Regions from separate parts of the Arthrobacter sp. 05T45 genome, predicted to be linked through region 1. Evidence: riboswitches for the same ligand, from Rfam matches in the RefSeq annotation. Region 1 holds a riboswitch; each other region holds the start of a gene.
The links. Region 1 has a riboswitch for thiamine pyrophosphate ahead of thiO (glycine oxidase ThiO). Riboswitches for the same ligand answer to the same signal wherever they lie in the genome.
Positions count from the first base shown of each region.

Region 2: it holds a riboswitch for thiamine pyrophosphate, as region 1 does, so the genes downstream of both, thiC (phosphomethylpyrimidine synthase ThiC) here and thiO (glycine oxidase ThiO) in region 1, are expected to answer to the same signal.
Region 3: it holds a riboswitch for thiamine pyrophosphate, as region 1 does, so the genes downstream of both, AC1DGD_RS11805 (bifunctional hydroxymethylpyrimidine kinase/phosphomethylpyrimidine kinase) here and thiO (glycine oxidase ThiO) in region 1, are expected to answer to the same signal.
Region 4: it holds a riboswitch for thiamine pyrophosphate, as region 1 does, so the genes downstream of both, AC1DGD_RS15030 (ECF transporter S component) here and thiO (glycine oxidase ThiO) in region 1, are expected to answer to the same signal.

Region 1 is NZ_JBFTKI010000001.1:530,127-537,891, reverse strand. It holds gene AC1DGD_RS02565 (thiazole synthase) at 436-1,260, opposite strand; gene thiS (sulfur carrier protein ThiS) at 1,266-1,502, opposite strand; gene thiO (glycine oxidase ThiO) at 1,499-2,809, opposite strand; TPP riboswitch at 2,803-2,923, opposite strand; gene thiE (thiamine phosphate synthase) at 2,950-3,648, shown strand; gene AC1DGD_RS02545 (ferritin-like fold-containing protein) at 3,686-4,360, opposite strand; gene AC1DGD_RS02540 (RNB domain-containing ribonuclease) at 4,399-5,892, shown strand; gene AC1DGD_RS02535 (DEAD/DEAH box helicase) at 6,275-7,765, shown strand, end outside.
Region 2 is NZ_JBFTKI010000015.1:75,701-83,465, forward strand. It holds gene AC1DGD_RS14575 (glucose-6-phosphate dehydrogenase) at 1-840, opposite strand, end outside; gene ffh (signal recognition particle protein) at 993-2,582, shown strand; gene AC1DGD_RS14585 (alpha/beta fold hydrolase) at 2,654-3,388, shown strand; gene thiC (phosphomethylpyrimidine synthase ThiC) at 3,385-5,235, opposite strand; TPP riboswitch at 5,231-5,338, opposite strand; gene AC1DGD_RS14595 (GNAT family N-acetyltransferase) at 5,414-5,914, shown strand; gene AC1DGD_RS14600 (amidohydrolase family protein) at 5,918-7,024, shown strand; gene AC1DGD_RS14605 (VOC family protein) at 7,100-7,765, shown strand, end outside.
Region 3 is NZ_JBFTKI010000010.1:41,942-49,706, forward strand. It holds gene rplU (50S ribosomal protein L21) at 1-190, opposite strand, end outside; gene AC1DGD_RS11805 (bifunctional hydroxymethylpyrimidine kinase/phosphomethylpyrimidine kinase) at 593-2,140, opposite strand; TPP riboswitch at 2,210-2,307, opposite strand; gene AC1DGD_RS11810 (Rne/Rng family ribonuclease) at 2,456-5,725, opposite strand; gene AC1DGD_RS11815 (vitamin K epoxide reductase family protein) at 6,208-6,879, shown strand; gene AC1DGD_RS11820 (flavodoxin domain-containing protein) at 7,045-7,590, shown strand; gene AC1DGD_RS11825 (dienelactone hydrolase family protein) at 7,655-7,765, shown strand, end outside.
Region 4 is NZ_JBFTKI010000016.1:69,590-77,354, forward strand. It holds gene AC1DGD_RS14990 (Na+/H+ antiporter subunit A) at 1-488, shown strand, start outside; gene AC1DGD_RS14995 (Na(+)/H(+) antiporter subunit C) at 485-1,006, shown strand; gene AC1DGD_RS15000 (Na+/H+ antiporter subunit D) at 1,003-2,631, shown strand; gene AC1DGD_RS15005 (Na+/H+ antiporter subunit E) at 2,628-3,173, shown strand; gene AC1DGD_RS15010 (MrpF/PhaF family protein) at 3,170-3,448, shown strand; gene mnhG (monovalent cation/H(+) antiporter subunit G) at 3,480-3,827, shown strand; gene AC1DGD_RS15020 (DUF4235 domain-containing protein) at 3,902-4,165, opposite strand; gene AC1DGD_RS15025 (heme-degrading domain-containing protein) at 4,205-4,750, opposite strand; TPP riboswitch at 4,938-5,081, shown strand; gene AC1DGD_RS15030 (ECF transporter S component) at 5,148-5,795, shown strand; gene AC1DGD_RS15035 (ABC transporter ATP-binding protein) at 5,824-7,464, shown strand; gene AC1DGD_RS15040 (energy-coupling factor transporter transmembrane component T family protein) at 7,461-7,765, shown strand, end outside.

The DNA of each region.
Region 1 (7,765 bases):
GGCAAGCTGCACCAAGATCACCTACTCCACCCCCTGGCACGCGAACCGCGCGCTCAAGGAAATCATCCGGCAGGGCTCGTCATCTGGGGGCAAGTTGCCCGCGAGCGTATACCCATGCGGAGGCTGCAAGGGATGGCACCTGACCTCGAAAAGGGCAGCTGGAAAGGCAAAGAAGTGGCAACGCCATTCTTCGTGAAAGTTTCACCAGCGCGCTAATGGGACCCTGCGTACTCGCACAACCACGTGATCCACGAGGACTGTGGACCATCCGGATGCGGACCGACGGCATACCCGGTTCGTCCCCGCCGCACGTCGACCCGGCCGGGCCGGACCGGGCCGGGCCTACCGATGATCGCGCCGGCGCGTCATCAAGAGCAAGGGTGATCAGGAGGTCCGGCCGGCGCAACCAGATCAGCCCCGCCGGCCGAGCGGGCGTTAGAGGAACTCGGCCCGGCCTTCCATTGCCGAGGACGCCAATGCGTGTTCCCGCCGCGGGATCCTGCCGGCCGCTTTCGCCAGCCTGCCGGCGATGACGGCATGTTTGAAGGCCTCGCCCATGAGCACCGGATTCTGCGCACGGGTCACCGCCGTAGCCAACAGCACGGCGTCGCAGCCGAGTTCCATCGCCAGGGCAGCGTCCGAGGCCGTGCCGATCCCGGCATCCAGCACCACGGGCACGGACGCGCGCGAGACGATCAGCTCGATGTTGTGCGGGTTCAGGATGCCCAGTCCGGTGCCGATCGGGGCGCCCAACGGCATCACGGCCGTCGCGCCGAGGTTTTCGAGCCGGAGGGCAAGCACGGGGTCGTCGTTCGTGTAGGCGAAGACCTTGAAGCCTCGGGCCACGAGCTGTTCGGTTGCGTCCACGAGTTCGACGGCGTCCGGCAGCAGTGTGTGCTCGTCGGCAATGACTTCGAGCTTGACCCAGTCCGTTTCCAGGGCCTCCCGCGCCAGCTCGGCGGTAAGGACGGCGTCCTTGGCGGTGAAGCAGCCTGCCGTGTTGGGCAGTACCCGGATCTGATGGTCCTCGAGCAGCTGGAACAGCGAGCCCGTCTCCGCCGGCGAATAGCGGCGCATCGCCACCGTGGTCAGCTCCGTCCCGGACGCCACCAGCGCCGCCCCGAGCCCGTCCAGGCTCGGCGCACCGCCGGTTCCCATGATGAGGCGGGAGCCGAGCCTTACGCCGTCGACCACGAACGGATCGGCCACCGCACCGGTCATGGGGACGGCCTGTGTTCCTGCGAACGTCGTCTCGTTCATGCTGGTCATCCTCCCTGGACTGCCGTGACAAGTTCGACGTCGTCGCCGTCGGCGAGCGCCGTGGCGTGCCACTGGCTGCGCGGCACCACTTCGGCGTTGCGGGCGACGGCGACACCGAGCTTCCGCCCGTCGGCGGCGCGGCCGTCGGGGCCGATGCTCCGGCCAGTGAGCCGGCTGACGAGTGCGGAGACGGAGGCGCCGTCGGCGACGCTCTGATCCGTTCCGTTAAGTCGGATGTTCATGCTGCTTCCTTCTTAGGGCTGTCCCCGGACGTAACCGGGATGCGGGAAAAACGGTCGGGGCGGAACCCGGCCCAGCGCGGGTCCGGCGTGAAATCCATGAGTTGCCGGCACACGGCGGCAGCGGCGGGGGTCAGCAGGACGCCGTGCCGGAAGAATCCTGTGGCGATAATGAGTCCCGGGACGTCGCCGCCGTCCGCTTGTGCGATCCGCCCCAGCAGCGGGGCATTGTCCGGGGTTCCGGGCCGCGCCCGCGCCGTGGCTTCCAAAAGCTCCAGCTCGGCGACCGCAGGCACCAGCTGCTGGGCATCCCGCAGCAGCTGGTAAATGCCGCCGGCGGAAACCGCGTGCGGATCCGACGGTCCATCCTCCCGCTGGGTGGCCCCGATCACCACGGTGCCGTCCTGGCGGGGGACGATGTACACCGGGATGCCGCGCACCATGCCCCGCACGGTGGCCGTGAGCAGCGGCTGCAGATGCGGAGGCACGCGGAGCCGGAGGATGTCGCCGTAGACGGGCCGCAGCGGCAGCGCCAGCCCGGCCGGAAGCTCCTCGAGCGCGGCGGCGCCGAGCCCGTTGGCGACCACGGTCTCGGCAGCCCGCACGGTACCGCCGCCAGCCAACCGCACACCTGCCACCTGTCCGTCCTGCCACAGCAGGCCTGCCGCGCGCCGCCGGACGAAGCTGCCGCCTTCCGCACCGAGCACGCCGGCGAGCCGGGTGATCAGCAGGCGGGGGTCCACCTGGTGGTCGGCCGGGATGTCGAAGGCACACGAGATGCCGGGACTCAGCAGGGGCTCCCGGGTGCGCGCCTCGCGCACTGTCAGTGGCTCCACGGCCAGGCCGCATGTCTGCTGGACTTCCCTCAAGTCCGCGAGCGCGCGCCGGTCCGCCGCGTCGGCCCCCACCGCCAAGGTCGGCGTCGTTAAGTAGCCCGTACCTGCCGGCGGATCCGCGCCGGCGGCACCGGCGTCGAGAGCCGCAGCGAATCCTGGCCACAACCGGGAGGCCTCGAGCATCAGTTCCAGGAGCTGTTCCTCCTGGTAGTGCAGTTCACTCACGGGGGCCAGCATGCCGGCCGCGGCCCAGCTGGCTCCGCTGCCGGGAGCATCATCGATCAGGACCACGGATCGGCCCGAGCGGATGGCCTCGAACGCGATGCCATGGCCGATCACCCCGCCGCCGATCACGGCCACGTCGGCAGTCGTATCCCCCGCGATGATTCCCTCTGCGGTACCGGTCCCTGTGTCACAAACCTGGGCGGCGGCGTCATTTGCGGCTCCGGCTGCACGGCCTGCTCGTGTGCCCATGAAAAATTCCTTCCCTACGCCGGTACTAGCCGGATCAGGTCAAGCGGTCGGCTCTGACGCCCTCTCAGCCGGGCAGCGGCGACATGGCTGCTGCGGGCTCCCGCGGTATGCGCCCAGTTTAGAGGAACTAGGCTGGTCCCATGAGCCAGGACCCTCTCCACACCACCGCCCGCCTCTATCTCTGCACCGACGCCCGCAGGGACCGCGGCGACTTCGAGGACTTCGTGGACGCCGCCTTCGCCGGCGGCGTGGACATCATCCAGTTGCGCGACAAGTCGCTCGAGGCCTCCGAGGAGCTGGAACTGCTGGAGGTCCTGCACACCGCAGCGCAGCGCCACGGGCGGCTGTGGGCCGTCAATGACCGGGCGGACATCGCCTCCCTGTCCGGGGCTCCGGTGTTCCATGTCGGCCAGAAGGACATTTCGCTCGACGCCGCCCGCGGCTTTCTCGGCAAGGATGCCGTGATCGGCCTGTCCACCCACAGCCCGAAGCAGGTGGACGCCGCCATCGCTGCCGCGCCAGGCCGCAAAGGGCTCGATTATTTCTGTGTGGGCCCCGTGTGGGCGACGCCCACCAAGCCCGGACGCGCCGCCGTCGGCCTCGATCTGGTGCGCTACGCCGCCCAGGCGATCGGCGGGGCGGACGCGGAGGGAACCGGCAAGGTCGACGAAAGCGTGCTGCCGTGGTTCGCGATCGGCGGGATCGACCTCAGTAACGTGGAGCAGGTAGTCGATGCCGGTGCCCGGCGGATCGTCGTGGTCCGGGCGATCACCGACGCCACTGATCCGGCCCACGCCGCCGGAGCCTTGCTGGCGGCGCTGGACGCCGCCGCATCCTAAGCAGGTCCCCAGCCCGTAATGCCGGCCGGCACTGAAACTATCCGGCGAGACCCAGCTCCGTCATCCGGCGCGCGTGATTCGCTGCGAGTTCGGCCGCCAGGCCGTTGACCAGCGCCCGGGCGCCGGCGTCGTCCAGCCCCGACAGTCCGCCGAGGAACGCGTGCTCGGCGCTGACACGCTGGGCGTGGTTCAGTACTTCCCCCAGCAGACGCCTGGCCCACAACGCCAGGCGCGACGCCAGCCGGGGGTCATCGGCCAGGGCCGCCTTGATGCGCGCCTGCAGCACGGCCGTGGACTCACCGGTGGAGCGGACCTGCCCGATCAACTCACGGGTCGCGGCGTCGACGTACCGGCCCACGACGCCGTAAAAGTCCGCGGCGACCGTGTCGATCACGTAGGCCTTCATGAGGGCCTCGTACCAGTCCGACGGGCGCGTGCGTTCGTGGAAGTGGTCCACCGAGGGCTGGAACGGCAGCATGGCGGCCTCCGTATCCAGGCCCATGTGTTCGAGCCGGATTCGGACGAGTTCGTAATGCTGGAACTCGACCACCGCCATCCTGCCCAGCAACGCACGGTCATGCAGCGTGGGCGAATACCGGGCACTCGAGGACAGCCGCTCGAAGGCGGAAAGCTCGCCGTACGCCAAGACTCCCAGCAGGTCGGCAAGGAAGCTGTTGTAGAGGGCAGGATCGTCCGCAGTTGCGCTCATCATCCAAGACTAATAGCGGAAATCGGGCTACCCTGATTTTCGTGTCACATCATCGCCTGACCCCCAGTGTCCACGAGCAGCAGAACCAGCTTGCCGGGGCACTCAAGGCGTTGCGCACCACGCTGGAACTGCCCGGCCCGTTCCCCGAGGATGTGCTGCGCGACGCGGAGGCGGCGGTGGCCGAGCACAAGCTCCCGGACCTTGACCTCACGCACGTCGAGTTCGTGACTATCGATCCGGCATCGTCCACCGACCTGGACCAGGCCCTGTTTATCGAACGGAGCAACGGCGGCTACAAGGTCTTCTACGCCATCGCCGACGTCCCCTCCTTTGTCGCCCCGGGCGGGGCGCTGGACGCCGAGACCCGGCGCCGCGGCCAGACCTTCTACACCCCGGACGGCCGGATTCCGCTGCATCCGGAGATTATCAGCGAGGCCGCCGGCAGCCTGCTCGCCGGGCAGCTGTGCGCGGCGTTCGTCTGGGAGTTCGAGCTCGACGCCGCGGCAGAGGTCGCCTCGGTCCTCGTGCGCCGGGCACAGGTCCGCAGCCGCGCGAAGCTCAACTACAAAGGCGTCCAGGCCGAGCTCGACGCCGGCACCGCGGCGCCCGTGCTGCAGCTGCTGAAAGAAGTAGGCCTCAAACGGGTGGAACTGGAACGACTGCGCGGCGGCGCGAGCCTGAACATGCCGGAACAGGAGATCCAGCAACTGCCCGACGGCGGCTACCGGATCGTAGCGGCCCCGCCGCTGCCGGTGGAGGACTGGAACGCCCAGATTTCACTCATGACCGGGATGGCCGCCGCGGCGCTCATGCTCCAGGGCAAAGTCGGCATCCTGCGCACCATGCCCGCCCCGGACGAGGCATCACTGCGCCACTTCCACCGGCAGACCCACGCCCTCGGCAAGCCCTGGGACGGGGAAATGCGCTACGGCGAGTACCTGCGGACCCTTGACCCGACGGACCCCCGGCAGCTGGCCATTGTGCATTCGGCCGGGATGCTCTTCCGCGGTGCCGGATACACACCCTTCGACGGCACAGTGCCCAACGCCGCCGTCCAGTCCGCCATCGGCGCCGCGTACGCCCATTCCACGGCACCCCTGCGGCGGCTGGTCGACCGCTTCGTGCTGGTAATCTGTGAGGCACTGAGCAACGGCACCGAAGTTCCTGCCTGGGCCCGGGAGGCGCTGCCGTCCCTCCCCGCCATCATGGGCACCTCGGACCAGCTGGCCGCGAAACTGGAGCGGCTGTCGCTGGACACCGTTGAGGCGGCGCTGCTCGTCAACCACGTCGGCCAGGAATTCGACGCTGTCGTCATCTCCGGTCCCAAGCCGGCCAAGGGCACCAACGGCACCAGCAACGGCAACGGCGGGAAGACCAACGGCAACGGAAACGGCCCGTCCGGGATCGTCCAGATCGCCGAGCCCGCCGTGACCGCACGATGCCCCGGCGAGCTGGAACCGGGCACCAAAGTCCGGGTCCGGGTGGTGTCCTCGGACATCGTCACGCGGGAAATCCAGTTGGAGCTCGTGGGCTGACGGCCCCCTATCGGTCCGTTGACGGCCCGCTGGCCGTCCTCACGCCGTCCCCACGCCGTCGCCAGCCAGCGCTGCCGGCCGCCCTCCCGGTCACCTCCCGAGGCGTAATCACCCGCCCAGTCGAGGATCCACGCCTTGTACAGCTAGACTGAAGAGGTAGAAATGGATGCCCGGTCGTTGATTTCCATGATTTTCGAATTCAACAAGCCCGCCCCTACGCGATCTTGAGATACACCCGCTGGTCCCCAGTGCCAGCATTTAGATAGCCCGCGATCGGCTTCCACTGGAATTGCTTGCGCGCCTGAGCGTGCTCCGGAACGGCCACCACGGCCGGCCCCGTTGAGCAAGCAGCGCAGCCCAAAATGAATAAGGAAACTCCCCTGTGAGTGAATTGCACACGCACCAGCTTCTGACCGATGAGTCCGGCACGGAGACCATCGAGCCCGAAGAGACCATCATCTCGGACGAAAAGCCGCACGAGATTGCCGAGAAGACCTTTGCCGACTTCAATGTCCGTGCCGACATCGTGGAGTCCCTGGCCGACGCCGGCATCACGCACCCCTTCCCGATCCAGGCCATGACCCTGCCGGTCGCACTGGCAGGGCATGACATCATCGGCCAGGCCAAGACCGGTACTGGCAAGACCCTCGGCTTCGGCATCCCGGCGCTGCAGCGCGTCGTCGGCCGCGACGACGCCGGCTTCGACAAACTGGCCGTTCCCGGCGCCCCGCAGGCCCTGGTGATCGTGCCCACCCGCGAGCTCGCCGTCCAGGTAGCCAAAGACCTCGAAAACGCCGCCAAGAAGCGCAACGCCCGCATCGCTACCATCTACGGGGGCCGCGCTTACGAGCCGCAGGTCGAGGCGCTGCAGAACGGCGTCGAGGTTGTCGTCGGTACCCCCGGCCGCCTGATCGACCTCTTCAAGCAGAAGCACCTGAGCCTGAAGAACGTCAAGATCGTTATCCTCGACGAAGCCGACGAGATGCTGGACCTCGGGTTCCTGCCGGACGTCGAGACCCTGATCGCCGGCACGCCCGCGGTCCGCCAGACGCTCCTGTTCTCCGCCACCATGCCCGGCCCGGTCATCGCCATGGCCCGCCGCTACATGACCCAGCCGACACACATCCGCGCCGCGGACCCGGACGACGAGGGCCTGACCAAGCGCGATATCCGCCAGCTGATCTACCGTGCCCACAGCATGGACAAGGTGGAAGTGGTGGCCCGCATCCTGCAGGCCCGCGGACGCGGCCGGACCATCATCTTCACCAAGACCAAGCGCACCGCCGCGAAGGTGGCCGAGGAACTGGTGGACCGCGGTTTTGCTGCGGCCGCCATCCACGGTGACCTCGGGCAGGGCGCCCGCGAACAGGCGCTGCGCGCCTTCCGCAACAACAAGGTGGACGTCCTCGTTGCCACCGACGTCGCCGCCCGCGGCATCGACGTCGACGACGTCACCCACGTGATCAACTACCAGTGCGTCGAAGACGAGAAGATCTACCTGCACCGCGTGGGCCGCACCGGCCGTGCCGGCAACAAGGGCACCGCCGTGACCTTTGTCGACTGGGACGACATGCCGCGCTGGGGGCTCATCAACAAGGCCCTCGGCCTGAGCTACCCCGAGCCCGTGGAAACCTACTCATCCTCGCCCCACCTGTTCGAGGAACTCGACATCCCCGCAGGCACCAAGGGCCGGCTGCCGCGCGACAAGCGTGTGCTGGCCGGGGTCGACGCGGAGGTCCTCGAAGACCTCGGCGAGACCGGCAAGAAGAACTCGCGCACCAGCGCAAAGGACGGCGCAAAGGACGGCAGCCGCACGAGCAGCCGTGACGGCGCCCGTGAAGGCAGCCGCACGAGCAGCCGTGACGGCGCCCGC
Region 2 (7,765 bases), on a different contig from region 1:
CCGGGCCCGGCGGCTGCTTTGCCGGTAGGGGGCCTTAATGCTGCTGGCCCGCAGCACGGTGGCCACGGCATCGCGGAGATCGCGTTCGTCCACGGATGCCGGCGGCTCGATTGCCATGAGGGCCATGATCTGAAGCAGGTGGCTTTGGATCATGTCACGGAGCGCCCCGGCGCCGTCGTAGTAGCGGGCGCGGCCTTCGAGGGCGAGGTCCTCGTCGAAGATGATCTCGATTTTTTCGATGTTCTGCCGGTTCCACACCGGCTCCAGGAACGTGTTCGCGAAGCGCAGGCCAAGTATGTTCAGGACCGTTGCCTTGCCGAGGAAGTGGTCCACGCGGTGGATGTGGTCCTCCGGGACCAGCGCGGCCAGCGTCTTGTTCAGGTGGCGCGCCGACTGCTCGTCTGAGCCGAACGGCTTCTCCATGACCAGCCGGGTGCCGGTGGGCACGTCCTCCGGCGCCAGGGCCTCGCACGCGAGCTGGCTGACCCGCGGCGGCAGGGCGAAGTAGACAGCCACAGGCCCCTCCAGTTTCGCCAGGAGCCCGGCGAGCTGGCCCTCGGCCGTGACATCGAGCTGGTGGTAGGTGCTCTCCTTGCGGATCCGCTTGAGCTCCCGCTTGCCGTGGGCGTCGGCCTTGGAGTCCTCGTCCGCGAACGACTCCTCGATCCGGCCAAGCCACTGCTCCGGCGTCCAGGGGTCCGATCCCGCTCCCGCCAGGGCGAGGCCGTCGGCGCGGCCCCGGGCCACCAGGCGGGCAAGCCCCGGTAACAGGAGCCTTCCGGTGAGATCGCCGGAAGCGCCCAGGATGAGCAGGGTTTTTACAGTTGTTTGGCTGGTCACCTACGCCAGCATGCCATCTTGAAGGCGCATCTTGGTACCCTAGATAGTCGAGTCCTGTTGTCGTGGCGGTTCGTCCAGGCGAATACCAGTCGCGACGCTGGCGTGCCGCACCGGCCGCCACCTGTAGATCCACTGAAAGAAGTGCACGGCGCGTGTTCAATTCACTCTCTGACCGGTTGACAGCAACCTTCAAGAATCTGCGTGGCAAGGGCCGCCTGACCGAGGCGGACGTTGACGCCACAGTCCGCGAGATCCGGCGTGCCCTCCTGGACGCCGATGTCGCTGTGCCCGTGGTCCGGGAATTCACCGGCCGCGTGCGCGAGCGTGCCCTCGGCGCCGAGGTCTCCGGGGCGCTGAACCCGAGCCAGCAGATCGTGAAGATCGTCAACGAGGAACTCGTCGAGATCCTCGGCGGTGAGACCCGCCGGATCCGCCTGGCCAAGACCGGACCCACCATCATTATGCTGGCGGGCCTCCAGGGCGCCGGCAAGACCACCCTGGCCGGCAAGCTCGCCAAATGGCTCAAGTCCCAGGGCCACAGCCCCATGCTGGTGGCCTGTGACCTCCAGCGGCCCAACGCCGTCACCCAGCTGCAGGTGGTCGGCCAGCGCGCCGGCGTACCCGTGTTCGCCCCGCACCCGGGCGCAACGTCCACCGAACTGGACCACCCTGCCGGTGACCCCGTCGCCGTCGCCCGTGACGGCGTCGAGGAAGCCAAGCGCACCCTGCACGACGTCGTGATCGTGGACACCGCCGGCCGTCTCGGCGTCGACGCCGAGATGATGGAGCAGGCGCGCCAGATCCGCCGCGCGATCGTCCCGAACGAAGTCCTGTTCGTGATCGACTCCATGATCGGCCAGGACGCCGTCAACACGGCCCTGGCCTTTGACGAGGGCGTCAACTTCACCGGCATCGTGCTCTCCAAGCTCGACGGCGACGCCCGCGGCGGCGCCGCGCTCTCCGTCGCGTCGGTGACCGGCAAGCCGGTCATGTTCGCCTCCACCGGCGAAGGCGTGGACGACTTCGAGCTCTTCCACCCGGACCGCATGGCCTCGCGCATCCTCGACATGGGTGACGTCCTCACCCTGATCGAGCAGGCCGAGAAGTCCTGGGACAAGGATGAAGCCGCCCGGATGGCGAAGAAGTTCGCCGACCAGGAAGACTTCACCCTCGATGACTTCCTCGCCCAGATGCAGCAGATCCGCAACATGGGCTCCATGAAGAAGATGCTCATGATGATGCCGGGTGCGCAGAACATCCGCCAGCAGCTGGAGCAGTTCGACGAGCGCGAGATCGACCGCGTCGAGGCCATTGTCCGCTCGATGACCCCGCACGAGCGCGTGGCTCCGAAGATCATCAACGGCTCCCGCCGGGCCCGTATTGCCCGCGGTTCCGGCGTGCACGTCTCCGAGGTCAACGGACTGCTGGAACGGTTTGCCCAGGCCCAGAAGATGATGAAGAAGATGGCCGCCGGCGGCGGGATGCCCGGCATGCCGGGGATGCCCGGCATGGGCGGCGGGGGCGGTGCCCGCAAGGGAGCCAAGTCCGCGCCCAAGAAGAAGGCCCGCTCCGGCAACCCGGCCAAGGCGGCGCAGGAACTGCGCGACGCCGAGGCCCGGCGTGCCGCCGGCCCCAAGGCGCTGCCCACCGGCGCGTCGTTCGGCCAGCAGGGCGGCGACTTCGATCCGTCCCAGCTGAACCTGCCCAAGGGTTTCGACAAGTTCCTCGGCGGCAGCAAGTAGCCGCAAGTGCTGACGGCCGCCGGCACTGTGTCGCCGGCGGCATCAGCACTGAAGTGCCATAGGGTTAGACAATGTTCAAGCAGCGCGTAGTCTTCGTCCACGGGGACGGCAGCTTCGGCGCCGCCGCGTGGCCAAAACAGCACGGAATGGCGCTGGACTACGACGCCCTGTTCCTGCGGCGGCACGGGTTTGACGCCGTCGCGGAACCGCTCGAATCCAGCTTCGCCGCCGACGCCGCCATCGTGCTCGCCTCGCTGGCAGACGACGGCCGCGGCGAGGCCGGCGGCCATGTGGTGGCCCATTCGCAGGGCGCGATCGCTGCGATGATGGCCGCCGTCGAACGGCCCGACCTCGTCCAGTCGCTGACCCTGGTGGAACCGGCCTGCCTGTCCCTGACCGCGGAACTCCCGGCCACCGCCGCGCACCGGGCCCTCATGCAGCCGCTCTTCGACGTCCGCCACAACCTCAGCGACGACGACTTCCAGCGGGAGTTCATCCGCCGCGCGTTCGCGGCGGACGCCCCCGGGGCCACGACGCCGGAGGCCCTCCGGGCTGCGCGCCGGCTCCGCCTGCAGGCGCCGCCGTGGGAAGCCCCGCTGCAGATCGTGCCGGGCGTGCCGACCCTGGTCCTGACCGGCGGCTGGGAACCGCTGTATGAGGAAATCGCCGGCTACCTGCGCGAGACCGGCGCCCTGCACCGCACGGCGCCGGGAGGGCACCGGCCCCAGGATTCAGCCGAAGGGGACCGGGCCATCCGCTCCTACATCGCCGAGGTCAGCCGGCACCAGCACGCCCGGGCGTCCTAGGAAGCTGCGGGTCCTCCCACCGAGGGCTGCGGCAGGTAGACCTTGCCGCCCGAGGCGAGGAACTCGTTGCTCTTCGCCCGCATTCCGGCCGCCATCTCTGCACGGGCGGCCTGCTGTTCCGCCGAACCAGGATCCGCCGGACCGTAGTTGCCGGTGCCGTAGCCGCCGGTGCCATATTCGTCCCGGATGTCCTGGCTGATCCGCATGGAGCAGAACTTCGGACCGCACATCGAGCAGAAGTGGGCTGTCTTGGCCGGTTCCGCGGGAAGCGTCTCATCATGGAAGGCCTCGGCCGTGACCGGGTCCAGGGACAGCGCGAACTGGTCCCGCCAGCGGAACTCGAACCTTGCCTTGGACAGGGCATCGTCGCGTTCGTGCGCGCCGGGGTGGCCCTTGGCGAGGTCCGCGGCATGGGCGGCGATCTTGTAAGTGATCACGCCCGTCTTCACATCGTCCTTGTTCGGCAGCCCGAGGTGTTCCTTGGGCGTGACGTAGCAGAGCATGGCGGTGCCGTAGCGGGCGATCTCGGTGGCGCCGATCGCCGAGGTGATGTGGTCATAGCCCGGTGCGATGTCCGTGACGAGCGGCCCGAGTGTGTAAAACGGGGCGCCCTTGCAGAGTTCCTGCTGGCGCTCCACGTTTTCCCGGACGAGGTGGAAGGGCACATGCCCGGGGCCCTCCACCATGACTTGCACGTCGAAGTCCCAGGCCCGCTGCGTGAGCTCGGCCAGGGTGTCCAGTTCGGCGAACTGTGCCGCGTCGTTGGCATCCGCCGTCGCGCCCGGCCGCAGCCCGTCGCCCAGGGAGAATGCGACGTCGTAGCGTGCGAAGATCTCGCACAGCTCATCGAAGTGGGTGTACAGGAAGTTCTCCCGGTGGTGCGCCAGGCACCAGCCGGCCATGATGGAACCGCCGCGGGACACGATGCCGGTGACCCGGTTGGCCGTCAGGGGCACATACCGCAGCAGCACGCCGGCGTGGATGGTCATGTAGTCCACGCCCTGCTCGCACTGTTCGATCACGGTGTCCCGGAAGATCTCCCAGGTCAGGGCGTTCGCCTCACCGTTGACCTTCTCCAGCGCCTGGTAGATCGGGACCGTTCCGATGGGGACGGGGGAGTTGCGGATGATCCACTCGCGCGTGGTGTGGATGTCGTCCCCGGTGGAGAGGTCCATGACGGTGTCCGCGCCCCACTGCGTGGCCCACTGGAGTTTGTCGACCTCCTCGGCGATGGAGCTGGTCACGGCGGAGTTGCCGATATTGGCGTTGATTTTCACCAGGAACGCCTTGCCGATGATCATCGGCTCGGATTCGGGGTGGTTGACGTTGTTGGGAATGATCGCGCGGCCCGCGGCCACCTCGCTGCGCACCAGCTCCACATCGCAGTTCTCGCGCAGCGCGACGAACCGCATTTCCTGGGTGATGACACCGTCCCGGGCGTAGCGCATCTGCGTGACGGTCCTGCCCTCGACGGCCCGGCGTGGCACCGGCCGGCCGCCCCGCCACTCGGCCGACGCAGCACCGCGGCGCACCGCCGATTTGCCGTCGTCGAGCAGCTCCCGTTCGCGGCCGGCGTAGGGTTCGGTGTCCGCCCTGTCCTCAATCCAGGGGGTGCGGAACGGCTCCAGCCCGCGGACCGGATCGCTGCCCGGGCCGGCAGTGCGGTACACCCGGAACGGCGGGTTCCGGACGCCGCCCGGGGAGGGTTCCAGGGCGATCTCGGTCACCGGCACGCGGATGCCGTGCTCCGGACCCGTGCTGAAGGCCAGCGAGTGGGACTTCAGCGACTGCGTGGTGGCTGCGGACTGAATTTGGACAGGGCTGTGCTGTGTCACTTGGGTGTTCACGGAAAAGCTCACTTCCTTCGCCGGCATTACCCGGACAGGTTCAACGGTCGCAGGCTGCGTCAGCCCGATCTCAGCCCCTGCAGGGGCACCCGTGTGGTCGTAGACGAAACTACCACGCACCTCCGGCCGGCCCTCGAGTGTGACGGAGTGCGGTGGGCCGCGGTGTTAGCGTGGCATTGTGACTCTGCCCAGGGCCGTGCCCCGCATCCGGATGGCGACGCCGGAAGACCTCCCGGCGCTGCCGGTTCTCGAGGCCTCAGCAGACCGCATCCTCGAAGCGGAGCTGGGGAACCAGACGCTCCCGGCTCCGGAGTTGACAACGCCGGTTGAGCCGCTCTTCATACTTGTCGCCGGCAACCCGCCCGTAGGGTTTGCCCGCGTTGACGAGGTCGGCGGCCAGGCCCATCTGGAACAGCTCTCCGTGCATCCGGACTCCGCCGGGCGGGGGATAGGACGGTCCCTGGTGGAGGCGGCCCTTGATGCGGCCCGGAGCCGTGGCTATTTATCGATGACGCTTTGCACCTTCGCAGGCGTCCCGTTCAATGCGCCGTTTTATGCGAGCTGCGGTTTCGAGGAACTCGCCCGGCCAGGACAGGCGTTGGGCGCCCTGCGGATCCACGAAGCGCAGCTGGGGCTGGACGGTCTTGGCCGGCGGATCGTCATGCGGATTAGGCTTTAGGTCATGACCGGCATCATCGAGTTCAGCGGCCCCATCCTCACCGCGGCGGACCAGAAACGCCGCGGGCTCTGGTCGGTGGGCGGCCTGCTAACCTTCCGCCGTCCGGCCGCCGCGCCTGACCTCGTGCTCGACGGCTGGGTCATGCCCGGCCTCGTGGACGCACACTGCCACATCGGCCTCGGCCCGGGCGGGGACGTTACCGAGGACACCGCGGAATCCCAGGCCCTGGCGGACCGCGACGCCGGGACACTCCTGGTCCGCGACGCCGGCGCCGTCCACAACACCCGCTGGCTCCAGCAGCGCGCGGACCTGCCCCGGATCATCCGCTCGGGCCGGCACCTCGCGAGGGCCCGGCGCTACCTGCCGGGCCTGGCCGTCGAGGTCGAGCCGGAGGATCTCGTCGAGGCCGTGCGGAAGCAAGCCCGCGCGGGCGACGGCTGGGTCAAGCTCGTGGGGGACTGGATCGACCGCGACGCCGGCGACCTCGCCGCCAGTTTTCCCGCCCGGACGGTCAAGGACGCCGTCCGTGCCGCCCACGATGAGGGGGCCCGCGTCACCGCACACTGCTTCGCCGAAGACACCCTGGATGACATGCTCGATGCCGGGATCGACTGCATCGAGCACGCCACCGGGCTGCTGCCGCGGCACCTGCCGCGCTTCCTCGAACAGGGTGTTCCCATCGTGCCCACCCTGATCAACATCGCCACGTTCCCGGACATCGCCGCCCGGGCGGCGGCCAAGTTCCCCCGCTACGCAGCCCACATGCGCTCGCTGTGGGAGCGCCGGGCGGAGCGGATCCTCGAAGCCCACGAGGCCGGGCTGGCGATCTATGCCGGTACCGACGCCGGCAGCGTGATCAGCCATGGCAGGATCGTGGACGAGATCCAGGCCCTGCACGCCGCCGGCCTTTCCGCCGCTGCCGCCCTCAACGCCGCGAGCTGGTCCGCGCGGACCTGGCTCGGCGCGGAGTCCATCGGTGAAGGGGCAAGCGCTGATGTCCTCGTCACGGCCGAAGATCCGCGGAGCAATCCGGCCACGCTCCGCCGGATCCGGCATATCGTGCTGCGTGGGCTGCCGGTAGACCGGGTGCCAGTCCATGTTTTGGAATAAATTGAAGCTTCAAGTAATTTATCTTTATGTAGAGTCGCCGAAGGCCGGTGGCTACAGAATCCACGGAGCATTGCCATGACCGCAGAAGCCAGCACCCAGGACCTCCTTCCTGCCGAACTCACCATGGGCACCGTGATGCTCAAGGTCGGCGACATGAAGCTCATGACCGACTACTACCAGCGCGCCCTCGGCCTGGAGACTGTGGCCGAACAGGACGGCGGGCTCTACCTTGGGCGCCAGCAGAAGCCGCTGGTGCATCTGGCGCCTGCCCCGGGCCTGAATCTACCTTCCCGCGGCGAGGCCGGGCTCTTCCACACCGCCCTCCTCTTCGAGGACCAGCACTCCCTGGCGGCCACCATCGCCACCGCGGCCCAGTACGAGCCCCAGTCCTTCACCGGCAGCGCGGACCACCTCGTCAGCGAGGCGTTCTACTTCAACGACCCCGAAGGCAACGGCATCGAGCTGTACTGGGACCGGCCGCGGGCGGCGTGGTCCTGGGAGGGCAAGAACGTCGTCATGGACAGTCTCGCCCTGCCGCCGCAGCGCTACCTGCAGCAATACCTGACCGAGGAGTCCGTGGCCGGCCAGCGCCAGGCCGCCGCCGGCGTCGGGCACGTCCACCTGCAGGTCGGCGACGTCCAGTCGGCGCATGAGTTCTATGTCGGCACGCTCGGCTTCGAAAAGACCGCGGGCTGGCACGGCCAGGCGCTGTTCGTCTCGGCCGGCGGCTACCACCACCAC
Region 3 (7,765 bases), on a different contig from region 1:
GGATCTCAGCCGTAACCGTTACCTTGGCCAGGTCCGCAGCAGCAGACGTGACTTTGTCACCGTCCACCAGGAGCAGTGCGGGCAACTCAAAGGTGCTGCCGGCTCCACCGGGGACGCGGTTCAGGGTAACGAAGTCTCCAACGGAAACCTTCTCTTGGCGGCCGCCTGCGCGGACAATCGCGTACACCACTGGGGAACTCACTTCTCTCGACGTTTATTACTAGATTTGCGTGCGGAACCAGGGGCCAAATTGTTTGGACCGGCTCACGCTGTGCCTCAACGCCGGTGGATTCCCCGGGGGAACCCATGAGCTATCCCCGGAACAAATCCATTTGGAATTCCAAGCGGACCGTTCTCAGGGTCATAACCCAAGTGTTGGCGTAAGCACCGAAGATCTAGAATACGCTAATTTTGCCTTCGGCCGCAAATGAGGCTGGTTCCGGCGGGTAGTCCGTGATAGGCGCCACAACATCTTGATGCAAAGTCCCTGCCAATGTTCTTGGCCGGGATCTTGACCATCTTGAGCTGTGTTGCCGCAACGACTTCCGGAACCGCGCCCCACCATCGTACCGGTAGTCCGGACCAGCTCGCGTCAGGCGTACAGCCGCGGCGCGTCGAAGAAGTCCACTTCGTAGCGCGAAGACTGCCGGAAAGCCAGGGCCATGGCCTGCCGCTCGCTCTCCGATGCCCGCCCGGCCGCCGTGTCCGTGTACGCGATGGCCTGCCGGGTCGCGGCGGCGAAGTCCTCGTCGGCGTAGGTCCGCAGCCAGCCGGCGTAGGGGTGCTCCCCGGGGGCGCCACCGGCCAGGAACTCCCGGTGCAGCGTGGAACCGACCTCGGCGTAGAGCCAGAAGCAGGGCAGCGCCGCCGCCACGAGGACGCCATAGCTGCCGGAGACCGAGGCGGCCAGCAGGTGGTCCACATACGCTTTCGTGACCGGGCCCAGGGTGGAGGCCGTGGGGCGGGTGCTGAGCCAGGAACGGTGCAGCTCGGATTCGACTTCCAGGCAGGTCTGCGCCGAACGGGCCCAGAACAGCTGCTCGGCCTCGGTGGGGGCAATCGCCGCGGCCCGGGCCAGGACCCGCGAGTAGCCGTTGAGGTAGATGGCGTCCTGGGCGAGGTAGTACGCGAACTCGTGCTCGGGCAAGGTGCCGTCGGCCAGCCCGCGGACGAAGTCCAGGGCGTAGATCGCCTCAAGATCGCCCGCGGCTCCTGCGCGCAGGGCTGCGGCGAACTCCCCCGCCGCCGGACCCTGCCTGCCCTGGAGGTGCTGCAGGTGGTGGAAGTGGTGGACCGGGCCGTTGCCGGAGCCGACGTCCAGGGCCGAGGCTTCGCGTAGCGCGCCCAGCAGCCACGGCTTGACTTCGCGCAGCGTCGCTTCCCAGTCCCCCACCCGGGCCTGCACGGTGGCCATGGCCGAGGACAGGGAGCATCCGGTGCCGTGGCTGTTGCGCGTCGCGATCCGCTCCCCCGGCACCACCACCGTTTCCTGGCCGAGCAGGCCGCCGGTGTTGACCAGGGCATCCGGGCAGCCGTCCGCGGCGCCGTCGCCGGCGCCGGTGCCGGCGGCGGCGTCGTGGGCATACCCGTCCCCCGGCTCGGCGCCCTGGAGGTGTCCGCCCTTAACCAGGACGGTGGTGCCGGTCAGGGCGGCCAGCCTCTTGCCCTGCGCCAGGGCCTCGGACCAGTCGGCAGCGACGGGTTCCTTGAGCAGGATGGCGAGTTCGGCGAGGTTGGGCGTGATGAGGTCCGCCAGCGGCAGGAGGGCCTGCAGGGCGGCCTCGGCCGATTCCTGCAGGAGCCGGTCACCACTGGTGGCGACCATCACCGGGTCCAGGACCACGACGGCGGGGCGCACCTTTTCCAGCCAGCCGCGGACGGCGTCGATCACGGCGGCGTCACCGAGCATGCCGATCTTGACGGCGTCGATGCCGATGTCGTCGCTGATGGCGTCCAGCTGCGCCGTGAGGAACGCCGCCGGGGGGACGTGGACGGCGCGCACGCCCTGCGTGTTCTGCGCTGTCAGGGCGGTGATGGCGGCCATGCCGTAGCCGCCGTTCGCCGCGATGCTCTTCAGGTCGGCCTGGATTCCGGCCCCGCCGGAGGGATCGGAGCCGGCGATGGCCAGCACGCGGGGAATGCGCGGCGGGGCCGGCAGAGACTCGTTGTGCAGAAAATTGGGCGGGAGGAACTCGGACGGATTCGATTTCGCGGACAAGGAAGACATCCCTTCGCCGGTGCTAACCGGACAGGTTCAACGGGTCTGGATCTCAGCCGGCCCGATGCCCGGCACCCCGTGTCAGTGTTCCAGCCTAGCCCTTGCCACCCGGAGGACCCGTTAACGCACGAGCGGGCCCGGGCCCGGGCGGACGTATGTTACGTCTGCCATGACCCGGACCCGCGGCCCGACCAGTCGAAATAATGACCGGACGGGGACGTGGTCAGTCGCGGAGGACTACAGCTCCGACGCCGGCACGCCGACGCCGAGGATGATCGGCTCGTTGCCGGCCGGGATGGACGCAGGCCCGGCCGCAGCGGGAGCCTTGGCCTCGTGGACCGATCCGGCCGCGGCCGGCCGGGTTGCCTCGCGGTGCTCCACGGAGGTTTCGTTGGCTGCGCCCTGGGCGCGGCTGGCACTCCGGTTGCGGCGCCCGCGGCGGCCGCGCAGCGTCGTGGTGTCAGCTGTGCGTGACGCCGGCGCCTCCGCAGCGCGGACGGCCGACGGCGCCTCGGGCGCCGTGGCTTCCGGTGCGGCAACAGCTGCTGCCTGACCGGCCGCCAGGCCGGCGGCCTGGTCCGGCTTGCCGGCCTCGGCTTCGCCCAGGTTTGCGAAGGCCTCGGTCAGCAGGTCCAGGGTCAGGGCCGGTGACGGCGCGTCCTCCGCGTGCTCGACGAAGGGCAGGGCCACCTGCTCGCCGCCAAACGTCAGCACCGTTGCGGGGCGGCCGGCTGCCTCGTCGGCGGCTGCGAGCTGCGTGACGGCGTCGACGGCGGCCTGGCGGGCCCCGGCATCGCTGGCTGCGGCGGCCTCCCCGTCGTGCAGGTGCGCGGCGTGCGCTGCGGCAGCGATGTTGGCCAGCGCGGCACGGGTGGCCTCGGCCTTGGCGTGGCGTTCGGCCTCGGTGGGTTCGGCGTGGACGGGCGCGGGTGCGGCCGGCGCGGTCTCTCCGCCCTGGCCTCCCCGGCCGCGGCGACGGCTCTTGCGTTCCGGGCGGGCAGCAGGCTGCGCCTCGGTGCGCGGCACATAGTGCTCCGCGGCGACCGTGTTGGCGCGGCGGTGCTCCACCGGCTCGTCGTGGGTGACGATGCCGCGGCCCGCACATGTTTCGCACTGTTCGCCGAAGACTTCCAGCAGCCCGGTGCCCATCCGCTTGCGGGTCATCTGCACGAGGCCCAGCGAGGTCACCTCGGCCACCTGGTGCTTGGTCCGGTCCCGGCCCAGGCACTCCACCATGCGGCGCAGCACGAGGTCGCGGTTGGATTCGAGCACCATGTCGATGAAGTCGATCACGATGATGCCGCCAATGTCGCGCAGGCGCAGCTGCCGGACGACTTCCTCGGCCGCTTCCAGGTTGTTCTTGGTGACGGTTTCCTCGAGGTTGCCGCCGGAGCCGGTGAATTTGCCGGTGTTGACGTCCACCACGGTCATGGCTTCGGTGCGGTCGATCACGAGCGAACCGCCCGAGGGCAGGAAGACCTTCCGGTCCAGGGCCTTGTGGATCTGCTCGTCGATGCGCCAGGCCGCGAAGATGTCCGTGTCCTTGGTCCACTTCTCGAGCCGGCCCACGAGGTCCGGTGCGACGTAGGTGACGTAGGCCTCGATGGTGTCCCAGGCTTCCTCGCCGGAGACGATCAGCTTGGAGAAGTCCTCGTTGAAGACGTCCCGGACCACCTTGATGGTCAGGTCAGGTTCGCCGTAGAGCAGCTCGGGGGCGAGGATCTTGGTGGACGTCGACTGGCTCTCGATGCCTTCCCACTGCGCGCGGAGGCGGTTGATGTCGTGCGTCAGCTCTTCCTCGGAAGCTCCCTCGGCCGCGGTGCGGACAATGACGCCCGCGTCCTCGGGCAGGCGGTCCTTGAGGATCCGCTTGAGGCGGTTGCGTTCGACGTCGGGCAGCTTGCGGGAGATGCCGGTCATGGAACCGCCGGGCACGTACACGAGGTACCGGCCGGGCAGCGAGATCTGGCTGGTGAGACGGGCGCCCTTGTGGCCGACCGGGTCCTTGGTGACCTGGACCAGCACGGAGTCGCCGGACTTCAGCGCGTTCTCGATGCGGCGCTGCTTGCCCTCGAGGTTGACGGACTCCCAGTTCACTTCACCGGCGTAGAGCACGGCGTTGCGGCCGCGGCCGATGTCCACGAAAGCGGCCTCCATGGAGGGCAGCACGTTCTGGACCTTGCCCAGGTAGACGTTGCCGATCAGGGAGTCCTGCTGGGTCTTGGACACGAAGTGCTCGGCCAGGACGCCGTCTTCAAGGACACCGATCTGGATTCTGTCGTCGCGCTGGCGGACGATCATCTGACGGTCCACGGACTCGCGGCGGGCCAGGAACTCGGCCTCGGTGATGACGGTACGGCGGCGGCCGGTGTCGCGGGATTCGCGGCGGCGCTGCTTCTTGGCTTCCAGGCGGGTGGAGCCCTTGACGGATGTGACGCGGTTGTTCACCGGCGCCTCGGCCATCGCACGCGGCGCACGGACGCGGGTCACCGTGTTGGGCGGATCGTCGCCTTCCCCGCCGGTCAGCTCCAGGTCCTGGTCCCCGCGGCGACGGCGGCGGCGGCGGCGGGAGGTCACACCGTCTTCGAGGATTATCTCGGAGCCTTCGTCGCCCTCTTCTTCGGTGCCTTCCGACTCGGTGTCGGACTCGGCAGAGGTGCGGGTGCGGCCGCGCCGGCCGCGGCTGCGGCGCCGACGGCGGTTGCCGGCGTCCTCGTCCTCGTCGCCTTCCTCGTCCTCGGGCTCAGCTGCTGCGGCGGCAACGGGGGCCGGACGCACCACAGTGCTCAGGTCCGGGGCCTGGAAGATGACGGAAGTGAGGGCACCCGGTTCCATGAACAGCGACGCGGCCGGGCTTTCCTCGGGCCGGGCTTCCAGCTCTTCGGGCTGGGCTGCGGCGGCTTCCGCGGTGGGTGCTTCCGCAGCGGCGGCTTCTTCGGCCGGGAGTACTGCCGCGGGTGCTTCTTCGGCCTTCGGGGCGGCCTTGGCACGGCTGGCACGGCGGCGGACCGGCTTCTCTGCAACCGTCTCTGCGGCCGTTTGTGCGGCTTCTGCGGCGGCAGTTGCGTCAGTGCCAGCTGCTGCGGGGCCCTCAGCCGCGGCAGGTGCGCCGGTTTCGGCATCGCCGGCGAAGGCAGGCAACGGTTCCGGGGCTGCTACAGCTTTCCGGGTCCGGGTGCGCCGCGCGGGCGCCTTGGCCGCAGTCCCGGCGGCAGCAGTTTCAGATACAGCAGTTTCGGGTTCAACAGTTTCAGATCCGGCTGCTTCGACGTTGGCCGGCTTACGGCGGCCCCGGACGGGCTCATCTGAACCGGCCGCGTCGGCCAGGGCCGCGGCTTCGGCGACAGCCTCGGCCGCCTCCGCGGCGTTGACCTTGGCGACGGGCGCCTTCCGGCGGGTCCGTACGGCCCTCTTCGGCGCTACCGGAGCCTCTGCTTCAGCAGTTCCCTGCGCTTCCCCGGTGACTACTAGTTCTTCGTTTCCGGCTACTACCTGGTCATTATCCATATGTGGCGACACTCCTGCCCCTGATGCGCCGCCACATTCGGCGCCCCTTGGGGCAAATATGCGTCAACACCCGCAGGCATTGACAGAAGTCAATTGGATACCCTCAGGTTCGCACCGGCAGTGGGGTGCGGCAGCCCTGGAGGGCCGGCGAGATTGTTTTGGAACCCGTTGACCTACACGCCACAACCAGGTGCCGTCCAATGGCATTGCGGGACAGCTGGAATCAGAGGATCCGCAGCTCCCTGCTCATCATTGGCGGTCTTGAAACAAAATCGCCGGACCGGAATCCGGATGTGGATCGGGTTCCAGCCACGATCATTGTCTCACAGGAGCCGTGAAAGCAGGGGCAGGCGGGGCCGGAAGTGCAACAGGTGCGGCCGGGCGCGGCGGCCGGGGCCGTTCTCCGGCGCTGCTCAGCCTCCGGCGTTACAATCGGGGCAAGAAGCACCCGGTCAAGACGACTAAAAAAGGACTCAATTTCCATGCCCAGCATCTCCAGCACCGCCGGCGACGCGACCGTGCACCAACCGGGTTCCGGCCCGGCCCCCGCGGCGCGGCCCCTTCCCACGATGACCCGCGACCGCCCGTTCGCCTGGCTCCTGCTGATCACCGGCGTCATCGGCTGGCTCGCATCCGGGGCCCTGGTGCTGGAGAAGCTGGAGGTCCTGAAGGACCCGAACCACGTCACGGTCTGCGACGTGAACCCGTGGATCTCCTGCGGCCAGGTCATGCAGACACCGCAGAGTTCCGTGTTCGGCTTCCCCAATATGTTCATCGGAATCGTCGCCTTCGCCGTGATCATCACCACGGCCATGGGTATCCTCGCCGGCGCCCGGTTTTCCCGGTGGTATTGGCTGGGGCTCCAGGCGGGCGTGACGCTGGGCTTCGCGTTCGTGGTCTGGCTCTGGTCCCAGGCCCTGTACGCCATCCACATCCTCTGCCCGTTCTGCATGATCGTCTGGGCCGTGATGATCCCGCTGTTCGTCTGGGTGAGCGTCCGGAACATCTCCCACGGCGTGATTGCCCTGCCCGCCGGTCCCACCAAGGTGATCGGCGACTCCGGCTGGATCATTACGGCGCTGCTGTACGTCGCCGTCGTCGCGACGATCTTCTTCGCCTTCATCCAGGTTTTCATCGGAACCTCCGGCTACTAAACGGCCCAACCGCATCGAAGAGACAGTTAAGGCCAATGCTCGCGCTGGGCATTGGCCTTAGCCGTCTCTTCGGTGAGAGGGTCCGGGCCCATGTCGGGACTTATGGCACGACCCCGCGCGCGCAGGTTACATAAGGCTGGAGGAAGGAAGACCGGAGGCCTCTTGATGACTGTTCTAATTGCCTACGCAAGCGCCCTGGGCTCCACCCGGGAGATGGCACAACATATGGCATCCCGCATGGCGGGTGCACTGGGCGAGGTAGAGTGCCGGTCCGTGGAGGACGTCGGGGCCCTCTCCCGCTATGAGGCTGTCGTCGTCGGCAGCGCCGTCCACAACCAGGCCTGGCTGCCCCCGGCTTTGCTGTTCTTCAAACACCACGCCCGCGAGTTGGCCAGTCGGCCCGTCTGGGCCTTCAGTGTAGGGATGGCGGATGCGCTGCCCAAGCCCATACGCCGGCGCGGCGCGGCACTGCAACAGGAACGTCTGGCAGAAGTCCTGATCAAAGAAGTTCCACTTCGAGGCCACAAACTCTTCTCCGGCGTCTACCAGGCAGGCCAGATGCCGGCACCGCTCCGGGTGTTGTTCCGGCTCACCGGCGGCCGATTTGGGGATTTGCGGGACTGGGCGGCAGTCGACGAATGGACGGATCAGATTACGGCCCAACTCGCTAAACCTGCTTCGTCCACGTCTTCAGGCAGCATCACAGGCTAATGCCGTCGGGACTGCGCATCCCGGCCGCGGCGCCCGGCTCGGTGGGGCGTGCACGGGAGGACCCATGACCGTTGTGAGCATTCACGCCGAACGAGGGGACATGCCTGCCTACGCGGCGACGCCGGCCGGTACCGGTCCGTGGCCCGGCGTCGTCGTCATCCACGACGCACTCGGC
Region 4 (7,765 bases), on a different contig from region 1:
TCTCCATCTATCTGCTCCTCGCCGGCCACAACCTGCCCGGCGGCGGCTTCGCCGGCGGCCTCACCGCCGGCCTCGCCCTGACCATCCGCTACCTGGCCGGCGGCCGCTTCGAACTGCGCGAAGCGACACCCGTCGGCGCCGGCACCCTGCTGGGGATCGGCCTGGCCACGGCGGCTGCCGCCGGAATGACGCCGCTGCTGCTGGGCGGCGAAGTGTTCCAGAGCGCCATCGTCGAGCTGTGGCTGCCCGTCTTCGGCGACATCAAGTTCGTCACCTCGACCATTTTCGACATCGGTGTCTACGTCGTGGTCGTCGGACTGGCCCTGGATGTGCTGCGCAGCCTCGGCGCGGAGATCGACGAGCACTTCGAAGAACAACCCGAGACGACCGAAGAGGGACCCGCCGAAGACCAGGACAGCGGAGGATTCCCGGGCGGGGTCCCCGCCGAGTCCGCCGACGCGGAAACCACTGCCAAGGGGAGAACATGAGCGTCAACCTGACCCTGCTGACGGTCATGGGCGCCCTCTACGCCTGTGGCATCTACCTGCTCCTCGAACGCAGCCTCACCCGGGTCCTGCTGGGCCTCATGCTGCTGGCCAACGCCACGAACCTGCTGATCCTCGCCACCGGCGGCTACGCCGGGCTGGCGCCGCTCTTCGACAAGGACACCCCGGCGGGGGACTACAACGACCCCCTGCCGCAGGCCCTGATCCTGACCTCGATCGTGATCTCCTTCGCCGTCACGGCGTTCATGCTGGGCATCATCTACCGCACCTGGGTCCTGGCCCGCCAGGATGAAATCCAGGACGACGCCGAGGACCGCCGCGTCGCGGAAACGCCAAGCTTCGATGCCGAGGACGACTCCGTGATCCCGGTCGAGACTTCGGAGTTCCCGCTGGCCACGGTCATGTCCGGTGACCGCCCCGTGCGGGCCGACAAGGCCGCCTCTGAGGAACAGCCCGGTTCCCTCAACGTTGACCCTAGCCCGGAAGGAGGCGGAGAGTGAACATCACCAGCCTTGCCCCGCTCGCCGTCGTACTCCCCATCCTGGGCGCCGCCCTGACCTTTCTGCTCATCCATCACCCCAGGGTCCAGCGCGCGGTCAGCATCGCCGTGCTGACGCTGACACTGCTGCTGGAATGCTGGCTGCTGGCCTCCGTCTGGGATGGCGGCACGGCCGCGGTGAACATCGGCGGCTGGCTGCCGCCGTGGGGCGTCGTGCTGGTGGTGGACCAGTTCTCCTCCCTCATGCTCGTGGTGTCCTCGGCCGTGAGCCTTGCGGTGCTGATCTACGCAACGGGACAGGGCATGGCCGACGGCGACCGCGACGCGCCGGTCTCGATCTTCCACCCGACCTACCTGATCCTCGTGGCCGGGGTGTCCAACGCCTTCCTCACCGGAGACCTCTTCAACCTCTACGTGGGCTTCGAGATCCTGCTGACGGCCAGCTACGTGCTCATCACACTCGGCGGGACAGGCCCGCGCATCCGGGCCGGCGTGACCTACGTGGTGGTCTCCGTCGTGTCCTCGGTGCTGTTCCTGATCGCGATCGCCATGATCTACGGCGCCACCGGAACCATCAACATGGCGGACCTCGCCATCAAGCTCGGCGACCTCGACCAGGGCACCCGGACGCTGCTGCACGTCATGCTGCTGGTGGCCTTCGGCATCAAGGCCGCCGTCTTCCCGCTGTCCTTCTGGCTCCCTGACTCCTACCCCACCGCCCCGGCCCCGGTCACCGCGGTGTTTGCCGGGCTGCTGACCAAGGTGGGCGTCTATGCGATGGTCCGCACGGAAACGCTGCTATTCCCGGGGGATGCGCTCAACGCCCCGCTCATGGTCGCGGCGCTGCTGACCATGGTGGTGGGCATCCTCGGCGCCCTGGCCCAAAGTGACATCAAGAGACTCCTGTCCTTCACCCTGGTCAGCCATATTGGCTACATGGTGTTCGGCCTGGCCATGTCCACCGTGGCCGGTCTGGGCGCCGCGGTGTTCTACGTGGCCCACCACATCACTGTCCAGACCAGCCTGTTCCTGGTGACCGGCCTGATTGAACGCCGCGGCGGCAGCTCGTCCATGGACCGCGTGGCAGGACTGGCCAAGCTCTCCCCGGTCTTGGGGGTCCTGTTCTTCATTCCCGCCATGAACCTCGCCGGAATCCCGCCGTTCTCGGGTTTCCTGGGCAAGCTGGGGCTGCTTCAGGCAGGCGTGGAACTGGGGACGCCGCTGGCCTACGCCCTGGTGATCGGCGGCGTGCTGACGAGCCTGCTGACCCTGCTGGCGATCGCGAGGGTCTGGAACCGGGCGTTCTGGCGCAAGCCCGGGGACGCCGAACACCCCGATCCGGTGCTCCTGGCAGCGCCGGCCGACTCCGCCACGGGTGACCGGGCCGGCAAGACGAATGTGACCCTGCTGCCCCGCACCATGGTGGGCTCCACCCTGGGCCTGGTGGTCTTTGGCGTGGCCCTGACGGTCTTTGCCGGGCCGCTGTTCAGGGTGGCCGACCAGTCCGCCCAGGAGATGCTGGACCGGACCTCCTACATCCAGGCCGTGCTCGGCCCGGACGCGCCCGTGCCGCCGGTGCCCCCGTCGCTCCACCCGGTGCAGGTCCGGGAGGGCGGCGGAAAATGAACCGGAAAAGGATCTCGCTGCGCCAGGAACTGCCGCTGCTGGTCTGGCTCGTCTTTGTCTGGGGCGCGCTCTGGCAGAACTTCAGCCCGGGCAATCTCCTCTTCGGCGCCCTCATCGCGGTGCTCGTGGCGCGCATTTTCTATCTGCCCCCGGTGGAACTCGGCGGCCGCTTCAACGTGCTCCGCGCCGTGCCGTTCGCCCTCATCTTCCTCGGAAAAGTCGTCGCGGCAAGCTTCCAGGTCCTGTACCTGGCCGTGGTCCGCGGCCCCAACGTGGTCAGCGCAGTCGTAGCCGTGCCGCTCCGAAGCCATTCGGACCTCCTGGTCACGGCCACCGGGCACGTGATCTCGCTGATTCCCGGGTCCCTCGTGGTGGAGGTGGACAGGTCGACGTCCACGCTCTACATCCACGGCATCAACGTCCGCAATGCCGAGGACGCGGCCAAGCTGCGCAAAGAGGTCCGGGACACCGAGGCCGGGCTGATCCGGATCATGGGGACCAAAGCCGAACTTTCCGCCCTGACACAGGAGACCGCCGCATGATGCAGACCGTCCTGACGGTGACCGCCGTCGTACTGTCCCTGGCCGCCGCGGGGGCGATCGTCCGGATCGCGCGGGGGCCCTCGCTGCTGGACCGGGTTCTGGCCGCCGACGTGCTGCTGGCCATCTTCGGCGCGGCCCTGTGCATCGACATGGCCGCCAACCGGCACCTGAACAACCTGATGCTGCTCGTTGCGATTTCCCTGATCGGATTCGTCGGCTCGGTCACCGTGGCCCGGTTCGTGGCCGACAGGCGGGAGGGCGTCCGTGAATCCTGACACAGTGATCGACGCCGTCTCTGCCGTGTTCATGGTGTCCGGAGCCCTGATGTCCCTCGCGGCCGCCATCGGGCTGCTGCGATTCCCGGACCTCATGAGCAGGATGCACGCGGCCACCAAACCGCAGGTCCTCGGCCTGTTCCTGCTGCTGGCGGCCCTTGGCCTGCAGATGCGCACCTGGTCGGTGTGGCCCGTCCTGCTGGTGGCCTGGCTCTTCCAGCTGCTCACCGTCCCCGTGTCCGCTCACATGGTGGGTCGGGCCGGCTACCGGACCAAGCACCTGCACCCGGAGCTGCTGAGCTCCGACGAGCTCGAGGCGGTAGTCCAGAAGGCCGCCCAGCAGGCGGCCACGCACGGAGCGGACGACGACGACCGCTGAGCCCCCGTCCGGCCCGGCGGACCCGGCCGGGGCCTTCGACTGCCGCGGCGGGCGCCGCGGCCAGTCGGGTCAGGTCAGACGACGTCCTGGGTCTTGGCGAAGCGGGTGATCGCGCGCTGGGTGCCGCGGTTGGCGAGCACCTGGATGATGGCGCTGACCGAGGCAGAGATCAGGGCGAACGTCAGGGCCGAGCGCAGGGTGGTGGGAACGTCGTCCTCCTGGCCCTTGGGCGGCTTGTTGCCTGTGGACTTTTCCCACATGGTGTCCACCAGCTTGGTGCCGGCAAAGCCGGCCAGGAGGCTGACGCCGGTGCCGAGCAGCTTGATGAGGATGTTCATTCTTCGGTCTCCTTGGGACGGGAACGGTTTTCCCCTAGCCTAGCGTTCCGGGGTGAGGACCATCCGCAGGGCCTCGACCACGAGTTCGTGATCCGCCTTCTGGGGCAGGCCGGAGACGGTGACGACGGCGACGGCGCCCGTGCCGCGCACGTAAACGGGAAACGCCCCGCCGTGGGCGGCGAACTCCGACTGATCCCACCAGGCGTTGTCCTCGATCCTTCCGCCGGCAGCGCGGGCCCGGAGGCCCACCAGCAGGGACGGGACCTCGTACCGCATGGCGGTGCGCTTTTTGGCGTTGATCCAGCGCTCATTGTCCGGTGTGGCGCCGTCCAGCGCGGCGTGGAAGAGCACCTGCTCGCCTTTGGTGATGTCGACGGCGATGGGCAGCGAGCGTTGCCTGCCCAGCTCGACAAGGAGGAGCCCGAGGTCCAGGGCGTCATCCTTGCTGAACGACGCGAACTGGAGCGCCTCTATCTCGGCCAGCACGCGGCCAATGAGCGCCGCCAGGGAACCCTGCGGCTGCGGCTCATTGGAGTCGGGATCGTATTCCCCGGAGGGATCTTGGGTGACCGGTGTGTGCGACAAAATATTCCAGCTTTCCGGTGGGTGACGAGGCCGCCCGCTGGCGGGTCCGGGGGTCCGGCACGACGACTCTACCAAGAGGGTTTTCCGGGCCGCCGGGACTGCCGCCGTCCGGTCCACGATTGTGACGGCACACCACGGAAATCCCGGCCGACCGGGTGTAAACTGAGCCAGCCCACAAGGGCGAAAATAATTACGACAGGGGAGCGCCGCCGTCGGGCATCGCCGGAACAATCCGGGGAAACCTTTGGTGGGCGCTGAGAGTGCGGACAGCCGCAGACCCTCGAACCTGATCCGGTTAGTACCGGCGCAAGGGAGTCGAGTTCTCAGGGTGCGCGGAGGGCGGCGGAAGCCGAGACCGGCCGGCGCACCCTCCCCTCCTGTTCCTCAGGAGGACGACATGACAGATATTTCAGCACAGCATGGTTCCGCCAGCCGTTCATCCGCCCGGCGCAACTACAGCTGGCGCGTGGTGGACATTGTGGTGGCCGCGTTGATCGCCGTTGCCGGCGGCGTCATTTTCTGGGCCTGGTCCCAGGGCGCGAACCTGATCTCGACTCCGGTCAACGCGGTCTACCCGCCGTTGAGCGGACTCTACGCCGGCGGCTGGATGATCCCGGCGGTGCTGGGCATGCTCATCATTCGCAAGCCGGGCGCCGCGCTCTTCTGCGAAACCGTCGCGGCCACCGGCGAGCTCATCATGGGTTCGCAGTACGGCACCACGGTGCTGATCTCCGGCATCCTGCAGGGCCTCGGCGCCGAACTGGTCTTCGCGGCCTTCCTCTACAAGAAGTTCAACCTGCCCGTCTCCGTGCTGGCCGGCGCCGGCGCGGGCCTCTTCTGCGGCCTGAACGATTCCTTCCTGCCGTGGGGCTGGAACATCGCCTACGAAGCCGGCGACAAGCTCGCCTACATCGTCTTCACCACGATCTCCGGCGCAGTGATTGCCGGCGGACTGGCCTGGCTCGCCACCCGCGGCCTGGCGAAGACCGGAGTGCTGGGCGCCTTTGCCTCCCGCAAGGCCGCCACGGAGCCCGTCTTCTCCTGAGCCCCGTCGCTGAATCCTGCAGAGAATCATGAGATCTTCACCGGGCGTCCGGCCGGCCGCCGTCACGGCCCGCGGCTGGGGCTGGCGGCATGCCGGACGGGCCAGGCCCGCGGTCAGCGGCCTTGACCTGGACATCCGGCCGGGGGAGCGCGTGCTCCTGCTGGGGCCCTCCGGCGCCGGCAAGTCGACGCTGCTCCACGCCCTGGCCGGCGTGCTGGGCGACGGCGCGGCCGGCGACTCCGGCGACTCCGAAGATGCAGACGAGACCGGCAGCCTCCTGATCGACGGTGCCCCGCCACGGGCGCGGCGCGGCCGCGCCGGGCTGGTGCAGCAGGACCCGGAAACGCAGGTGGTGCTCTCCCGCCTCGGCGACGACGTCGCCTTCGGGGCGGAGAACCTCGCCGTCCCGGCGGCGGAGATCTGGCCGCGCGTGCGAGAGGCCCTCGACGACGTCGGGCTGGGACAGCTGCCGCTGGACCACCCGACGGCGGCCCTCTCCGGCGGCCAAAAGCAACGGCTGGCGCTCGCCGGGATCCTCGCGATGCGGCCAGGGCTGCTGCTGCTCGACGAGCCGACGGCCAACCTCGACCCCGCGGGCGTCCTGGAGGTCCGCGACGCTGTGGGCCGCTGCCTGGACAAGACAMGCGCCACGCTGGTGGTCGTGGAGCACCGGGTGGGGGTCTGGAAAGACCTGGTGGACAGGATCGTGGTGCTGCAGCCAGGGTCCGCCACGGACTCCGCGGTCTTGATTGACGGACCGCCGGACCGGGTCCTGGCCGAGGCGCGGGACATGCTCATCGGTGCGGGCGTCTGGGTGCCGGGCTACGTCCCGGCGACGCGGATGCGGACACCGGCGCGGGGCGCGGGACAGACTCTGCTCGCGGCCGACGCGCTCGCGGTGTCCCGCGAACGGCCGCGGCGGGCCGGGCTGCGCGACGGCTTCCGCACCATCGCGCCGCGTCCGGTCCAGTCCGGGGTTTCGGTCCGGGTCCGCGCCGGCGAGGCGCTGACCATCACCGGACAGAACGGCACAGGGAAGTCCACCCTGGCGCTGACGCTGGCCGGTCTCCTGCGGCCCGTCGCGGGAACAGTCTCGGCCACGGCGGAGCTGAGCAGTCCCGCCACCGGTCACTCCAGTGGTCACTCCAGTGGCCGCGTACGCGACGGCGCCGGACCCGATCCCTACCGGTGGAAGGCCCAGCAGCTGATCGCCAGGATCGGAACCGTCTTCCAGGAACCCGAGCACCAGTTCGTTACCGGCAAGGTCCTCGACGAGCTCATGTTCGGCCCGCGCCACCTCGGCTACGGCGAAGACCGCGTGGACGAACTGCTGGAGCGGCTGCGGCTGACGGAGCTTGTGGACGCCAACCCCTACACGCTCTCCGGCGGCGAGAAGCGGCGCCTTTCGGTTGCCACTGTGCTGGCGGCGCACCCCCAGGTGCTGGTCCTGGACGAGCCCACCTTCGGCCAGGATGCCAATACGTGGGCCGAACTCGCCTCGTTCCTCTCCGAGCTCCTCGACGCCGGCACCGCCGTCGTGTCCGTGACGCATGACGCCGAATTCAGCGCCGTCCTCGGCGGCGCCGAACTCCGCCTCCGGCCACGGGAAACCGCCGCCGCGGACGCTCACGGCCCGGATCTCGAGCTGCCGGAGGGGGCCTCGCCTTGAGGGACGCGCTGAGCCTGCGCGGCAACCATGCGCTGCTGACCCGAGCCAACCCGCTCGCCAAGTTCACGGCGGTCACCCTGATCACCCTGGTCCTGGCGCTCTCCATTGACTGGGTGTCGGCGTCGGTGGCGCTGGCGTTCGAACTGCTGCTGCTGCCGCTGGCGGGCCTGACTGTGGCCTTGCTGTGGCAGCGCGGCTGGCCGCTGATCCTCGCGGCGGCGCTGGGCGGCTGGAGCACGGCCATCCTGGCGGCCGATTCCGGACCCGTCCTGCTCGATGCGGGGATCTGGTCCGTCAGCGC